DNA from 2 places in the Paraburkholderia sp. RL18-085-BIA-A genome. Region 2 is predicted to be linked to the other one. Evidence: riboswitches for the same ligand, from Rfam matches in the RefSeq annotation. Region 2 holds a riboswitch; the other holds the start of a gene.
What was found. Region 2 has a riboswitch for thiamine pyrophosphate ahead of P0D89_RS15620 (FAD-dependent oxidoreductase). Riboswitches for the same ligand answer to the same signal wherever they lie in the genome.
Positions count from the first base shown of each region.

Region 1: another riboswitch for thiamine pyrophosphate. It lies ahead of thiC (phosphomethylpyrimidine synthase ThiC); the one in region 2 lies ahead of P0D89_RS15620 (FAD-dependent oxidoreductase).

Region 1 covers NZ_JARESU010000001.1:313,403-320,668, reverse strand. Annotated here, with positions in the region: gene thiC (phosphomethylpyrimidine synthase ThiC) at 1-1,773, opposite strand, end outside; TPP riboswitch at 1,954-2,071, opposite strand; gene P0D89_RS01405 (GreA/GreB family elongation factor) at 2,247-2,657, opposite strand; gene P0D89_RS01400 (DUF1223 domain-containing protein) at 3,177-4,031, shown strand; gene P0D89_RS01395 (cytochrome b/b6 domain-containing protein) at 4,082-4,720, shown strand; gene P0D89_RS01390 (molybdopterin-dependent oxidoreductase) at 4,755-5,546, shown strand; gene P0D89_RS01385 (pentapeptide MXKDX repeat protein) at 5,671-5,913, shown strand; gene P0D89_RS01380 (EamA family transporter) at 6,282-7,223, shown strand.
Region 2 covers NZ_JARESU010000019.1:30,843-38,108, reverse strand. Annotated here, with positions in the region: gene thiE (thiamine phosphate synthase) at 1-295, opposite strand, end outside; gene P0D89_RS15630 (thiazole synthase) at 292-1,107, opposite strand; gene thiS (sulfur carrier protein ThiS) at 1,149-1,346, opposite strand; gene P0D89_RS15620 (FAD-dependent oxidoreductase) at 1,398-2,528, opposite strand; TPP riboswitch at 2,755-2,878, opposite strand; gene P0D89_RS15615 (ABC transporter ATP-binding protein/permease) at 3,315-5,066, shown strand; gene P0D89_RS15610 (SDR family NAD(P)-dependent oxidoreductase) at 5,084-5,875, shown strand; gene P0D89_RS15605 (hypothetical protein) at 6,189-6,650, shown strand; gene P0D89_RS15600 (hypothetical protein) at 6,737-7,266, shown strand, end outside.

The DNA.
Region 1 (7,266 bases), on a different contig from region 2:
CGAGCAGAAATGCGCGACCTTGGCTGAATCCTTGGGCAGTGTTTCGTCGTGGAATTCGCGCGCCTTGTCCGGGTCGAGGCCGAGATTGAACTGATCTTCCCAGCGGAATTCGAAGCGCGCTTTCGATAGCGCGTTGTCGCGCACCTGTGCGCCCGGATGGCCCTTCGCCAGATCGGCGGCGTGCGCGGCGAGCTTGTAGGTGATGATGCCGGTCTTGACGTCGTCCTTGTTCGGCAAGCCCAGGTGCTCCTTCGGCGTGACGTAGCAGAGCATCGCCGTGCCGAACCAGCCGATCATCGCCGCGCCGATGCCCGACGTGATGTGGTCGTAGCCAGGCGCGATGTCGGTGGTGAGGGGCCCAAGCGTGTAGAACGGCGCTTCGTCGCACCACTCCAGCTGCAGGTCCATGTTCTCCTTGATCAACTGCATCGGCACGTGGCCCGGGCCTTCGATCATCGTCTGCACGTCGTGCTTCCAAGCGATCTGCGTGAGTTCGCCGAGCGTCTTCAGCTCGCCGAGCTGCGCTTCGTCGTTGGCGTCGTAGATCGAGCCGGGGCGCAGGCCGTCGCCGAGCGAGAAGGCCACGTCATACGCCTTCATGATTTCGCAGATGTCTTCGAAGTGCTCGTACAGGAAGCTTTCCTTGTGATGCGCGAGACACCACTTCGCCATGATCGAGCCGCCGCGCGACACGATGCCGGTCATGCGCTTGGCCGTGAGCGGCACGTATTGCAGACGCACCCCCGCGTGGATCGTGAAGTAGTCGACGCCCTGTTCAGCTTGTTCAATGAGGGTGTCGCGGAAGATTTCCCAGGTCAGGTCCTCGGCCTTTCCGTTGACCTTTTCGAGCGCCTGATAGATCGGCACCGTGCCGATCGGCACAGGGCTGTTGCGGATGATCCACTCGCGCGTTTCGTGAATGTGCCTGCCGGTCGACAGATCCATCACCGTGTCGCCGCCCCAGCGGATCGCCCACGTCATCTTGTCGACTTCCTCGCCGATGGAGGAGGTCACCGCCGAGTTGCCGATGTTCGCATTCACCTTCACGAGGAAGTTGCGGCCGATGATCATCGGTTCGCTTTCCGGGTGGTTGATGTTGTTCGGGATGATCGCGCGGCCGCGCGCCACTTCCTCGCGCACGAATTCCGGCGTGATCGCCGTGAGGCCGTTCGGACCGAACGCGCTCGCGCCGAACGCCTGGCCCGGATGCTGGCGGCCCATCATCGCGGCGAGCTTTTCGCCGTTCGGGCCGCTGGTCTTCAGGCTCTCAAGATATTCGGCGCGACGCTGGTTCTCGCGAATCGCGATGTACTCCATTTCCGGCGTGATGATGCCTTGCTTCGCGTAATGCATCTGCGACACGTTCTTGCCGACGATCGCACGGCGTGGCGTGCGGTGCAGGCCCTTGAAACGCAGGTCGGCGGTGGCGGTGTCGGCGGCGCGCTCGCGGCTGAAGTCGCTCGACAGACCCGTCAGCGCTTCGGTGTCGCCGCGCTCTTCGATCCACGCCTGGCGTAGCGCCGGCAGACCGGCGCGGATGTCGATCTTCGCGTCCGGGTCGGAGTAGGGGCCCGATGTATCGTAGACATAGACCGGCGGATTTTTTTCGCCGCCGAAACTGTCAGGCGTGTCGGCTTGCGAGATTTCGCGCATTGGTACGCGGATGTCGGGACGCGAGCCGCTTACGTAGACCTTGCGGGAATTCGGCAGCGGCGCGACAGCGGCTTCATCGACGTGGGCGTCGGCGGAAAGGAATTTCGGATTGGCGTTCATGCGTATCTCCTCTGTCGACCCGAGTTCGCGCTTTAGCGCGTTACTCTGGTCCCATGCAAAGTATGTTGACCAGAGCAGGCGCAAAACACCTGCTCGGGTCCCATGGCGTTGTGGGGCCGCTAAGCAGGAGACGAGACGGAAGTAGTCGGAAATCGCGAGAGGTGAGGCAGTGGAGCTGGAGTGCGAAATCCGTACGCTTCCCTGCGCTGGCATTATCCAGATCAGGTTCAAAGGGTATTTCTCACCCGCGCGGCACGGACCTCCAACCCCGTGCGACGCAGGACCCCCGCGTTAGCAGCGCACACGATACACCGACGGCCCGCTGCTTGGCAACCCGTCCGGACAAATCCGACGGCGCATTGGGGCGCGCTGCGTGATGTCCTATGCTGGTTGTGACGGCGTTGTCAGGCGCGCGGTTGCATACGCAGTTGCACAATGCCGCGCGCAGGTTGCGGTGCGCCGGAGCGCGTCGCTCATCGCGAGAAATCGTCGGCGGCTTCGGGCTGATACAGGATTCTGTCGACCTTCAGCACCTTCTGCGTGCCGCTTGGCGGCGTAAAGCGGATGCGCTCGCCGCGCTTCGCGCCGAGCAAGGCGAGGCCGGCAGGCGAGAACACGTTCAGACGGCCTTGCGCGAAGTCGGCATTGGGCGGATAGACCACGGTCCAGGTCATCTGCTCGCCGCTGGCTTCGTCGATCAGCGTGGCTTGCGAATTCATCGTCACGACGCTCGCCGGAATCTCGCGCGAATCGACGATCACGGCGCGCTCGAGGACGTCGTCGAGCATGTCCTGCAGCTTCGCGTCGGCGCCGGGCGCGGCTGCGTGCTTTTCCAGACGGGCGACGTCGAGTTCGGTCAGGTAACAGGTTTTCGTCTTTTTCACGACGGGTACTCCAATTCGATCTGCATGGGAGGGAACTGCGCGCGGATGAGATCGGCCCGGAGCCCGACGACGCGGCCCAGGTCATGGAGCAGGCAGCGTCTAGATCGGGCGCCGGGCGGCGGGAAGCGGGAGCGTTCGTGACGGCTCGCCGGCAAGTTGCGCCGCGAATTCCGCGCGCGCGCAACCGGTTGCGCGACGCGGGCGCAAGCGGGTGAAGGCACGGGAAGTGGGGTAGCGCATCGAGTTGGCCGGCAGTGTCGGAAGAATGATGTTGTGAGGTGTAGTGCGCCGCTTGAAAGCTTGATGTTTAGCGGACGTAAGGATGATGTTAGCACGCGGTCGCGCGTGCCTTTTCGTGATGGACCGTTTCCACGGCGCAACTTGCAGCGACGTGTCGCACGTGACGCGCTCAAGCCTATCGCAAAACCCGTCGGTTGAGCGCCGGAAAAAAATCCGCAACGGGCTGTCATAACCCGCCGGGCGGCTCGACCAACGTGCAGATCCTCATCGGAGCACGTCATGCGAACCGCGCCTAGCCGCCGAAATCTTCAGCGTTTTCTTCGAGCCGTCGCGCTCGTCGTCGCATTGGGCGCCTGCTTTGCCAGCGGACTCGCAACCGCGGCCGGCGCCGTCTGCAGCGCGCGCAGCCCCGCTCATCGCGTGGCGCTGGTGGAGCTTTACAGCAGCGAAGGCTGCAATAGCTGTCCGCCCGCCGATGACTGGCTGAGTCAGTGGAAAAACAGCGGCGCGACGCAAGGCATCGTGCCGTTGGCGCTGCACGTGGACTACTGGAACAGCCTCGGCTGGACCGATCGCTTTTCACAGCATCGCTTCACCGAACGCCAGCAGACGCTGACCGATCTGGCCGGCGGCCACGTCCTCTACACGCCGGAAATTTTCGTCGCGGGCCGAGAACTGCGTGACTGGTCGCGACCCGACAGTTTCCAGAGCCGCATCGGCAAGCTCGTCGCCGAACCGGCGCAGGCGCACATCGCGCTGCAACTGACGCCGCAGGCGAAGGGCGCGTTCGACGTCGATGCGCAATTCGCGAGCAACGCCGCGCAGGCCGCGGGCTCGTTGAATGGCTATCTCGCGGTTTATGAGAACTCGCTGACTTCGCACGTCGGCGCCGGCGAAAACAGCGGCGTCACGCTGCATCACGAGCGGGTCGTGCGGCAATGGATCGGACCGGTGCCGCTCGTCGGCGGCAACGCGCAGATTCGCCGCGTTTTGCGTCTCGGCGAAGCCGATGCCGGTACCAAAGCCGATGCCAGCGCCGATGCACCAGCCGGCCACTTCGGCGTGGTGGCCTTCGTCGAAAACGACGCGACCGGCGACGTGCTGCAAGTGGCCGAACTGGCCGCGTGCGAGTGAGTGAAAACGTCGCGCAAACCTGGCGCGCTCATCCCTGAGGAGACTCCCAGATGGCAACCCCTCATGCTCTTCACGACAGCGCGCCGCCGGCCGCGCCGAACCTCCGCCTCATTCATCCGCTGTGGTTGCGCATCACACATTGGCTCAACGCGCTCGCGGCCATCGTGATGATGCTGTCGGGCTGGCGCATCTACGACGCGTCGCCGATCTTCCCGGCGTTCCGCTTTGCGCCGGCCATCACGCTCGGCGGCTGGCTCGGCGGCGCGCTGCAATGGCACTTCGCGGCGATGTGGCTGCTGGTCTTCAACGGCCTGCTGTACCTCGCGCTGAATCTGGCGAGCGGGCGCTTCGTGCGCAAGTTCCTGCCGCTGTCGCCGCGCGCCGTGCTGCGCGACTTCATTGCCGCATTGACCGGCAAGCTCTCGCACGCCGATCTGCGCGAGTACAACGCGGTGCAGAAATTCGCCTACCTGTTCGCGATCTTCGATCTGATCGTGCTGGTGCTCTCGGGGCTCGCGATCTGGAAGTCGGTGCAATTTCCGCTGCTGCGCGAACTGATGGGCGGCTACGACAACGCGCGCGTCGTCCACTTTGCCGCGATGTCGCTGCTGGCTGCTTTTCTTGCGGTGCATCTGGCGATGGTGGCGCTCGTGCCGCGCTCGCTGCTGGCGATGCTGCGCGGACGCTGAACCCCGCCCGCGCGAACGTTATGGATAACGAATCATGAACAAGCCCATTGGAAAACCCGCGCAGCCTGGCACGCCCAGGCTCGACCGCGAATCGATCCTGATCGACGCCCGGCGCGAACTCGCGATGCCGTCGCGGCGGCTGTTCGGCAAGCGGCTCTTGACGCTCGGCGGCCTGTCGATGCTGACGGGCTGCTCGCTGACCGATGACGAATCGGTGAACCGCTTTCTGACCGCCGTGTCGCGTCTGAACGACCGCGCGCAAGCCGCGCTGTTCGATCCGAAGCAGCTCGCGCCGACCTACACTGAAGCGCAGCTTACCCGTCCGTTTCCATTCAATGCGTACTACGGCATTGACGACGTGCCGCAGGTGGACGGTTCGGACTACCAGCTGAAAGTGAGCGGCCTCGTCACCGGGCAGCGCAGCTGGACCCTGCCGCAGTTGTACGCGCTGCCGCATGCCGAGCAGATCACGCGGCACATCTGCGTGGAAGGCTGGAGCGCGATCGGCCGCTGGGGCGGCACGCCGTTCGGCGATTTTCTGCGGCGCGTCGGCGCGGACACCAGCGCGAAGTACGTCGGCTTCAAATGCGCGGACGATTACTACGAAAGCATCGACATGCCGACCGCGCTGCATCCGCAAACGCTCCTCACATTCTCGTACGACGGCGAGCGTCTGCCCGCGAAATACGGCTTCCCGATGAAGCTGCGCATGCCGACCAAGCTCGGCTATAAGAATCCGAAGCACATCGTCGAGATGTTCGTCACCAACACGTTTCCTGGCGGCTATTGGGTCGACCAGGGCTACAACTGGTTCGGAGGCTCCTGACGCGCGGGTCAAGCGCATGGGCGAGCCGGTACGGCCGCCCGTGCCCGATCCCACGCGGCAGCGGCTTCGGAAATACGCCGGCGCGAGCCGGTTCTGATTCATCCACAACCCACGGAGTCATCCCATGAAAAAGTTCGCAATCGCAGCACTGGCCGTCGCTTTGCTGACCAGCGGCGGCGCCGCGTTCGCGCAGGCAAGCGGCGCGATGTCCAACGACGCGATGTCGAAAGATTCGATGTCGAAAGATGCCATGTCCAAAGACAGCATGTCGAAGGACTCAATGAAAAAGGACACGATGAAGCATGACAAGATGAAAAAGGGCAGTGACGGTATGAAGCATGAAGCATCGGGGGCGATGTCCAACTGAGCCCTGCCGCCGGCGCCAGCCGCGTCTTGCGGTCAGGGCGGCAACGGCCGGCGCCGGAAAGCCGGGGCGAGCCCCCCGGCTTTTCTGTTGCAAGTACGCCAAAAAGTTACGATTCTTCCGCGCGACGCGGTGGGCGCTTACTGCATAATGCGATGCGCGCCGAACCTTAGGCGCGTGTTCGCCGTGGCCGGCTTCAAGCCGGATGCCGCGGCGTTGTGGCCCCATTGGCCATCTATCGTTTTCCCGTTCCACCGACATGTCCGCCAGCCTCGCCCGTCAGACCGCATCGCCGATGCGGTGTCCGCCATCCCGCCACAGGGTCTTTAGCGGGGGCGCCACACCCCGAGCGGCAGCGGCGGGTTGAACGCATGTCGCTGCAACGCTCAAGCCTGTTTTCACGCGCTTTTCCGAATGGTTTGCCGATCCGCCTGCCGCGCTCGCGCAACGGCCAGATTGCGCTGGCGCTCGCCGTCGTCTATCTCGTGTGGGGCTCGACGTATCTCGCCGTGCACGTCGCCCTCGGTTCGTTTCCACCGTTGCTGATGTCCGGGCTGCGCAACCTGTTTGCCGGCATCGGGCTGTTCGTGTTCGCGGTGCGCCGCAAGCCCGTCTGGCCGAGCTTCGGAGAGATTCGCAATGCCGGGCTGGTCGGCACGATGCTGGTGGGGTTGTCGAGCGGCATGCTGGCTTACGGGATGCGCACCGTGGGCACCGGCACCGCGGCCGTGATGGTCGCGACCGTGCCGCTCTTCGCGACCGTGATCGCGGCCGTCGCGGGGCGCAGGATCGGCCGCGGCGAGTGGTTCGCGGTCGGACTCGGCCTTGTCGGCATCGCGATCCTGAGTCACGGCGACAGCGCGCCGGGTTCGGCGGGCGGCAGCCTGGCGATTCTGTGCGGCGCGCTGTTCTGGGCGGGCGGCGCGCATCTGGCCGGGCGTCTGAAGCTGCCGTCGGATCTGTTTCTATCGACCGCGCTGCAGATCGGGCTGGGCGGCGCGATATCGACGCTGGTCGCGTGGGTCTCGGGCGAACGCATGCTCGAAGTCCATTTCCTGCCGATGCTCGCGTTCATCTACCTGATGCTGATTGGGACGATGGCCGCGTATGTCGCGTATGGTTTTCTGATTCGCCACACGAGCCCGATCATTGCGAGCAGCTGCATGTACGTGAATCCGGTGGTCGCGGTGGCGTTGGGGGCGTTGCTGCTCGGCGAGCCGGTTACGCGGTCGACGGTGATCGCGACCATCGTGATTCTGGCGAGCGTGGGTTTGTCGTTCTGGTTCGATTACAGGAAGAAGGGGCTTGCTTGAGGTTCGGCTGACTCGCGCTTGACCCCCGCGCTTGATCCGCGCT
Region 2 (7,266 bases):
CGAGTCGGTACTTCTCGCCGCCCAGATGCAACGTGGCCTTGTTCTCCGCCGCCTCGATCACGCCAGCGCCCCGCACCAGCCAGCGGGCGACCTGCTCGCCATGCTGCTGCGCCTCCGCGATCACGATCAGGTCGCCGCCGTTGGGCTCGTCCGGCGCGGTCAGGCAGAGGCGCCACGGCGCATGCGTCGGGGGCCAGTCGCCGAGGCGCGCGCGGATCCGCTCGGTGGCTTCGGTGAGTTCGTCGGCGGGCGGCCAGAACAGGTCGCGATCCTTCAATGCCAGTGTTTGCGTCATGCGGCGCTCCCGTCTTGATGCCAGAACGGCATGCCGACCACCGGCGTGCTCGCGTGCGCGCTTTCGCGCTCGGCCATCGGCCCCGCCAGATAGGCCTCGCGCCCCGCCTCGACGCCCAGCGCGAAGGCGCGCGCCATCGCGTCGGGGTGCGTCGCCTGCGACACCGCGGTGTTCAGCAACACGCCGTCGAAGCCCCACTCCATGACCTGCGCCGCATGCGACGGCACGCCGAGCCCGGCGTCGACGATCAAGGGCACGTCCGGCAGCCGCTCGCGCAGCACGCGCAGCCCGTACGGATTGATCACGCCCTTGCCCGTGCCGATCGGCGCGCCCCACGGCATCAGCGCTTCACAGCCCGCGTCCAGCAGACGGCGGCCGATCACCAGATCCTCGGTGCAATACGGCAGCACCTTGAAGCCGTCCTGGACGAGCCGCGCGGCCGCTTCGATCAGCCCGACCGGATCGGGCTGCAGCGTGTAGTCGTCGCCGATCAGTTCCAGCTTGATCCAGTCGGTTTCGAAGATCTCGCGTGCCATGTGCGCGGTGTTCACCGCCTCGCCGACGGTCAGGCAACCCGCCGTGTTCGGCAGCAGCGGCACGCCATGGCGCTTGAGCAGATCGAAGAAGCCGGCTTCGGCGCCGCCTTCGTTCATCTGCCGGCGCAGTGCCACCGTCACCATGCCGGGCCGCGCCGCGTCGATCGAGTCCGACAGCGACTGCAGGGATGGATAGCGCGAGGTGCCGAGCAGCACGCGGCTCGCGAAGGTCTGGCCGTACAGCGTGAGCGCGTCGGCGGTCTGGGGGGAAGTCATTTGCATCATCTGGTCTCCGGCAATGCGTGGCGGGGCGGCGCTTAGCCGCCGGCCACGGGTTGCACGACATCGAGCCGGTCGCCCGGCTGCAGCGCGCGCGCGGCATGCTGGGTGCGCGCGACGAAATCGCCGTTCAGCGCGACCGCGAACGGCGGCCGCGCGCCGTACGCGGCGAGCGCATCGGCGACGGTCGCGCCTTCGGGCAGCGACAACGGCTTCTGATTGATATGAATGTCCATGGCGTTCGAATACGGTTCAATCGACGGCGAAAGTGGCATGGCGCGCAACGCTCATGCCGGCTCCCGCGTGCAATCCAGTTGGAAAAGCTCGCTCCAGCGCGCGTCGTGGCGCCAGTCGGCGAACGCGTCGGCATCGGCGATGCGGCCGTCGAGCAGCGCCGACGCGAAGCGCACGGCTTCGTCGGCGACCTCGGGCACGATCATGTAGCCGTGTCGATACAAGCCGTTCACGCGCAGCGTCTGCGCGCCGTCCCACATGAGCGCCGGACGGTGGTCCGGCAAGGTTGGGCGGCACTGCGAATTCAGTTCGAGGATGCGCGCCTCGCCGAAGCCGGGATGCACGGAAAACGCCGCGCTCAGCAGTTCGAGCGCCGAGCGCACGCTGACCGGTGACATGTCCTCGCCTTCGACTTCGGTTGCGCCGATCACGTAGAGGTCGTTCTGCTTCGGCGCGATATAGAGCGGATAGCGCGGATGCAGCAGCCGCACCGGGCGCGTCAGGTTGATACCGGGCGCATGCACGCGCGCGACTTCGCCGCGAATGCCGCGCAGCGTGGGCAGCACGGGTTTCGCGCCGAGGCCCCGGCAGTCGATCGTGACGCGCGCGGACGGCAGCGCGTGATCGTCGACAGGCGTGTTCCAGTGGGTTTCGACGCCGCGCTGCGCAAGGCCCGCGGCGAGCGCGGCCAGCACCTGGCGGTTGTCCAGCTGGCCCTCACGCGGCAGCAGCCAGCCATGATTGAAGCGGCCTGCCAACGCAGGCTCAGCTGCGCCGATCTGCGCGCCCGCCAGCGTCACGAAACCGCCGTCGAGCAATTCGGCCGGCGCGTTCGAGCGCACCCGGCGCTCGAACAGCGGCGCTTCGGTGCGGTCGGCGTGATGCCAGACGACCAGCGTGCCATTGCGTTGGAAGAACACCGGCTCGGGCAGCTCGGCCAGCACTTGCGGCCAGCTATCGAGCGAACTCGCGCCGAGCCGTGTAATCAGCAACTCGGCGCTGGCGGCTTCGGCCAGCGGCGCCAGCATCGCCGCGGCCACCCACGCGGCGGCCTGCGAACCGGCGGCGTCGCCGCGCTCGTAAAGCGCCACGCGATGCCCTTGCCCCGCCAGCCGCCACGCGACCAGCCGGCCGCAGAGTCCGCCACCGAGGACGGCGAAATCAGGTTGTGCGGGACGGTTCATCGCGCGCGCTCCCATTCCGATTCGGGGCGGCAAGCAAGGCTAAAGCACGACGCGCCGACGGCGCCGTGGCGAAGAGCAAAACACATATCTGAAGAATAGGCGGTCATCGAGTCCTTTCCGTACGGCCAAAAAAAGGCACGTACCCAGGACGAAACCGGCGGGTAAAGCCGGCCGGACAATACGCACGTACCGATGTACGGACGCCGCCCGGCGGGGAATGGAAGACTGACTGCTTCCGGAAACTTCCCGCGCCGGTATTACCCGGATCGGGTGCAAAGGGTCTCTCTCAGCCTCGCCGCCGCGGCGTGAAAATCATGCCGCCTGTGGGCGAAGCACCCCTGTTTCGTCGCAGGTCATTAGACCATAAAAGGCGCGGCGCCCGCAAACCAGGCACTTCCCCGCCGGGCCGGAGTTTGATCCGGCACCTTGTTTCTGCGCACCGATGCGAGTCGACTCGGCGCTCTGGCACAATGCCAACACCGGATGCCGCAACAAGCGTGACGTGGACGGCTCGCAAGGCCGCACTCGCGAGGAGCGGCATCGACGCGGGGGCCGGCGGCGAAAATTAATTTTCGCTTAAGGGCCTCACGCCAGAATCGGGCGCTCGCCCGGACGCACATTCGCCGAATACGACGTCCGGCAAGTACCGCACCCCCGTCGCAGGGCGGCCCGAGGATGGGCCAGTTCTCGGCGGGACAGCCCGACATGGGCCGGCCCGCATGGGCGGCCCGAGATGGGCCAACGCTTCGGATCAGCACTTCGGGCCAGCACTTCATCAGGACGCTCATGACACCAAACACCTCTGCCAGCCCCGCGCTGCCGGCCGACGAAAAAGTCTCCGCCTGGAGCCTCATCAAACCTTATTGGGTCTCCGAAGAACGCAAGACGGCGTGGGGTCTGCTCATCGCGATCATCGTGATGAACCTGCTCGTCGTGTGGATCAACGTGCGGCTGAACCGCTGGAGCGCCGACTTCTACAACGCGCTGCAAACCAAGAACGTGCGCGATTTCCCGCACCTGCTGATGGTGTTCTCGGGGCTTGCGTTCGGCTTCATCATCCTCGCGGTGTATGGGCGGTATTTACGCCAGATGCTCGGCTTCCGCTGGCGCCAGTGGCTGACCACGCGCTATCTGAACGAGTGGCTGCACGACAGCGCCTTCTACCGCATCGAACGCGACCGCCTCGCCGATAACCCCGACCAGCGGATCAGCGACGACCTGCAATCGTTCGCTACCACCACACTGTCGCTGACGCTGGACCTGCTGTCGACGGTCGTCACGCTGGTGTCGTTCATCACCATCCTGTGGTCGCTGGCCGGCGCGCTGTCCATCTCGCTCGGCGGCATGCCGCTGCAGATTCCCGGCTACATGGTGTGGGCCGCGGCGCTGTACGCCGTGGTCGGATCGCTCGTGATCCAGAAGGTCGGCCATCCGCTCGTTTCGATCAACTATCAGGCGCAGAAAGTCGAGGCGGATTTCCGTTTCGGTCTGATCCGTCTGCGTGAGAACGCCGAGCAGATCGCGTTCTACAACGGCATGGACACCGAGAAGACGAACGCCCACTCGCTGTTCGGCCGCATCCGCGACAACTGGTGGCAGGTCATGAAGTACACCAAGCGGCTCACCTTCGTGCTGAGCTTCTACGGCCAGATCGCGATCATCTTTCCGCTGGTGGTCGCCGCGCCGCGATACTTTGCCGGCGCGTTCACGTTCGGTGTGCTGATGCAGATCTCGAGTGCGTTCGGCACCGTCAGCGATTCGTTCTCGTGGTTCATCAATAGTTACGCGAGCCTCGTCGAATGGCGTGCCACCGTGAACCGGTTGCGCGAATTCCGGCGCGTCGTCCATGCGCCGCGCCTGAAGGAATCGGTCTCGCCGGCCACCGAGCATGGCGGCATCAATCTGCATTTTGTCGACTCCGATCAGTTGTCCACCGACAGCCTCAAACTCGCGTTGCCGAACGGCAACCCGCTGTCCCGGATCCGCGATATCGCGATTCAGCCGGGCTCGCGCTGGCTGGTGCGCGGTCCGTCCGGCTCGGGCAAGAGCACGTTGATGCGCGCGCTCGCCGGGCTGTGGCCGTTCGGCGACGGCTCGATCGACGCGCCGGTCAACGCGCGCATGATGTTCATCCCGCAGGTCAGCTACATGCCGATCGGCACGCTCAAGGCGGCGCTCGCCTATCCGTCCGCGGCCAACGCGTACACCGACGACGAGTGCCGCGAAGCGCTCATTACCTGCCACCTGTCGGAGTACGCCGACCGTCTGCAGGAATCGGGACACTGGACACGCATTCTGTCGCCGGGCGAACAGCAGCGCCTCGCTGCCGCGCGCGTGCTGCTGCACAAGCCCGACTATCTGTTCCTCGATGAGGCCACCAGCGCGCTCGATGCGGAAAACGAAGCGCGTCTTTATCGCATGTTCACGGAGCGGCTGCCGAAGGCGGCGATTGTCAGCGTCGCGCATCGTGAATCGCTGGCTGCGTTCCACGACGAAACGCTCGAGGTCGAACGCTCGGGCGAAGCGGTCGCGGCCTGAGCGCCCTGAGGATGAGCGTGGGCGATTCAAGTAACGCAAGCGGCGCCGGCTCCGAGCGCGTCGTGCTGATCACCGGCGCGGGCTCCGGGATCGGCGCGGCGCTCGCCCGGCGCGTCGCCGCGCCGGACACAGCACTGATGCTGCACGCACGTGGCGCCGACGACGCCGCTCGCCAACGTCTCTCCCAGGTCGCCGCCGAGTGCGATGCAAAAGGCGCAAGCTGCGCGACGGTATTCGGCGATCTCGCCGAACGCGGCGCCGCCGAACATGTTGTTCACCAGACCCTCGCGAGCTTCGGCGCGCTCGATCAACTGGTCGCCAACGCCGGGCATGCGCAGCGTCAGACGTTCGCCGCGCTCGACCCCGACACGCTCGGCGCAGCGTTCGCCGCGATGCCGGCCGCGTTCGCCGCGCTCGTCAAACGCGCCACACCTGCATTGGAAACGTCGAAACGCGGCCGCGTGATCGCACTGAGTTCGTTCGTCGCGCACCGCTATCGCGCGGACGCGCCGTTTGCCGCAACGGCGGCGGCGAAAGCCGCGCTCGAATCGCTGGCGAAAGCCGCCGCCGCCGAACTCGCGCCGCACGGCGTGACCGTCAATTGCGTGGCGCCTGGCTACACCCGTAAAGATCGCGGCCCGAGTGCCGACAACGCGTTGGTGTGGACACGCGCCGCCGAAGCGACGCCGCTCGGCCACGTCGCCGAGCCTGCGGATGTTGCCGCGCTGATCGCATTCCTGCTTTCCGACGAAGCGCGCCACATCACCGGCCAGGTGATTCACGTCGACGGCGGGCTGACGCTCGGCTGAGCGGAGCCCGGGCTCGCAGCGAGCCATCCCGCGCGACGTCGCGGCGAGCCTCACGCGCGCCGATACAATGCGCGAAACGCCGAAACGACAATCGTCGCAAGGCGCCCCGACGCGCGACACACCCGCGCACTCATCACCCGCCACACGACAACACAACGCAAGCTCCTGAAACACGCGAGAAGAATTCGCAAGCATTTGCGAAGCGGCCAAGCTGTTCCGCCCTTTGAAAATGCCTGCCGGCAGCGACGATAGTCGTGCGGGCCGTACCACGTGTTGGCCCCAATGTCATTCACCGCTACTGGACTCTCCGCCCATGTCATTCGATCGCCGCTCCCATCCTTTGACCCAGCGCGCTGCGCTCACTCTCGGCGCAGTCTTGCTGCTCGCGAGCGCCGCGCACGCAGCGCAAGCCACCTCGCCGGCCGAACCTGCGGACGTTTGCCCCGCGCTCACGCACATCGTCGGCGCCGCCGATTTCAAGCAGTTGCGCACGCAACCCGCCGCGCAATTGCCGGGCCTCTCGAACGCCGACGACTGCCGCGCCAACACGCACGCATACGATTGCCACTGGCGCGCGCACTGGCAAGCCGACGGCGTGGTCAACGATCCGCTCGAAGAGTTCGGCGCCGACATCGCGGCGTGCTTCCCGAACATCGTGCACGACGTCAACACGCCGACGCGTCAGCATTTCATCGTGACCACCGCCGACCGGCGCATCAGCGTCACGGCAAGCGTGCAAGGGCAAAACGAATTGCGCCTGCGCATCACGCGCTGAGCGTGGGATTCACCGCCGCTGCCCGTTACGAGCCGCCGCATCCCCTGACCGCCACCAGGCACCGTCTCATGACCTTCACGCCGAGCATGCACGGTTACGCTTTCACGCGAGCCCCTCGGGCCGCGTGGGTCAGATTGCGGCGGCCCTGCGCGTGGCTGGCCGTCGCCGCATCACTGGCGTTCGGCCTGAGCGGCTGTGCGTGGACGCTGATTCAGGCGGCCGACGCCACCGGTTCGGTGATTCAGGCCGGCTACGCGATCGCGGCGAACTATTCGTCGCCGACCTTCGTCAACGGCCGGCCAGTTGACCTGCACCACGTCTGCATCGAAGTGAACCAGATGGTGTCGGTCGGCGATTTCGTGCCCGCGCTGCAACTCGCGCTCGACCGGCGCGGCATTCGTTCGGACGTCTACAATCCGGGCACCTCGCCCGCCGGCTGCGAGGCGCGGCTCGTGTACAACGCCGCGATCGACTACGGCCGCCGTTCGTTCAGCGACGAATCGATCCAGTACCTGTCGATCATCGATCTGACGCTGATCCAAAACGGCCGGATTCTCGTCACGGCCCGCTATCAGACCGGCGGCCTCAACACCGACCGCTTCTCTTCCGCGTCGAC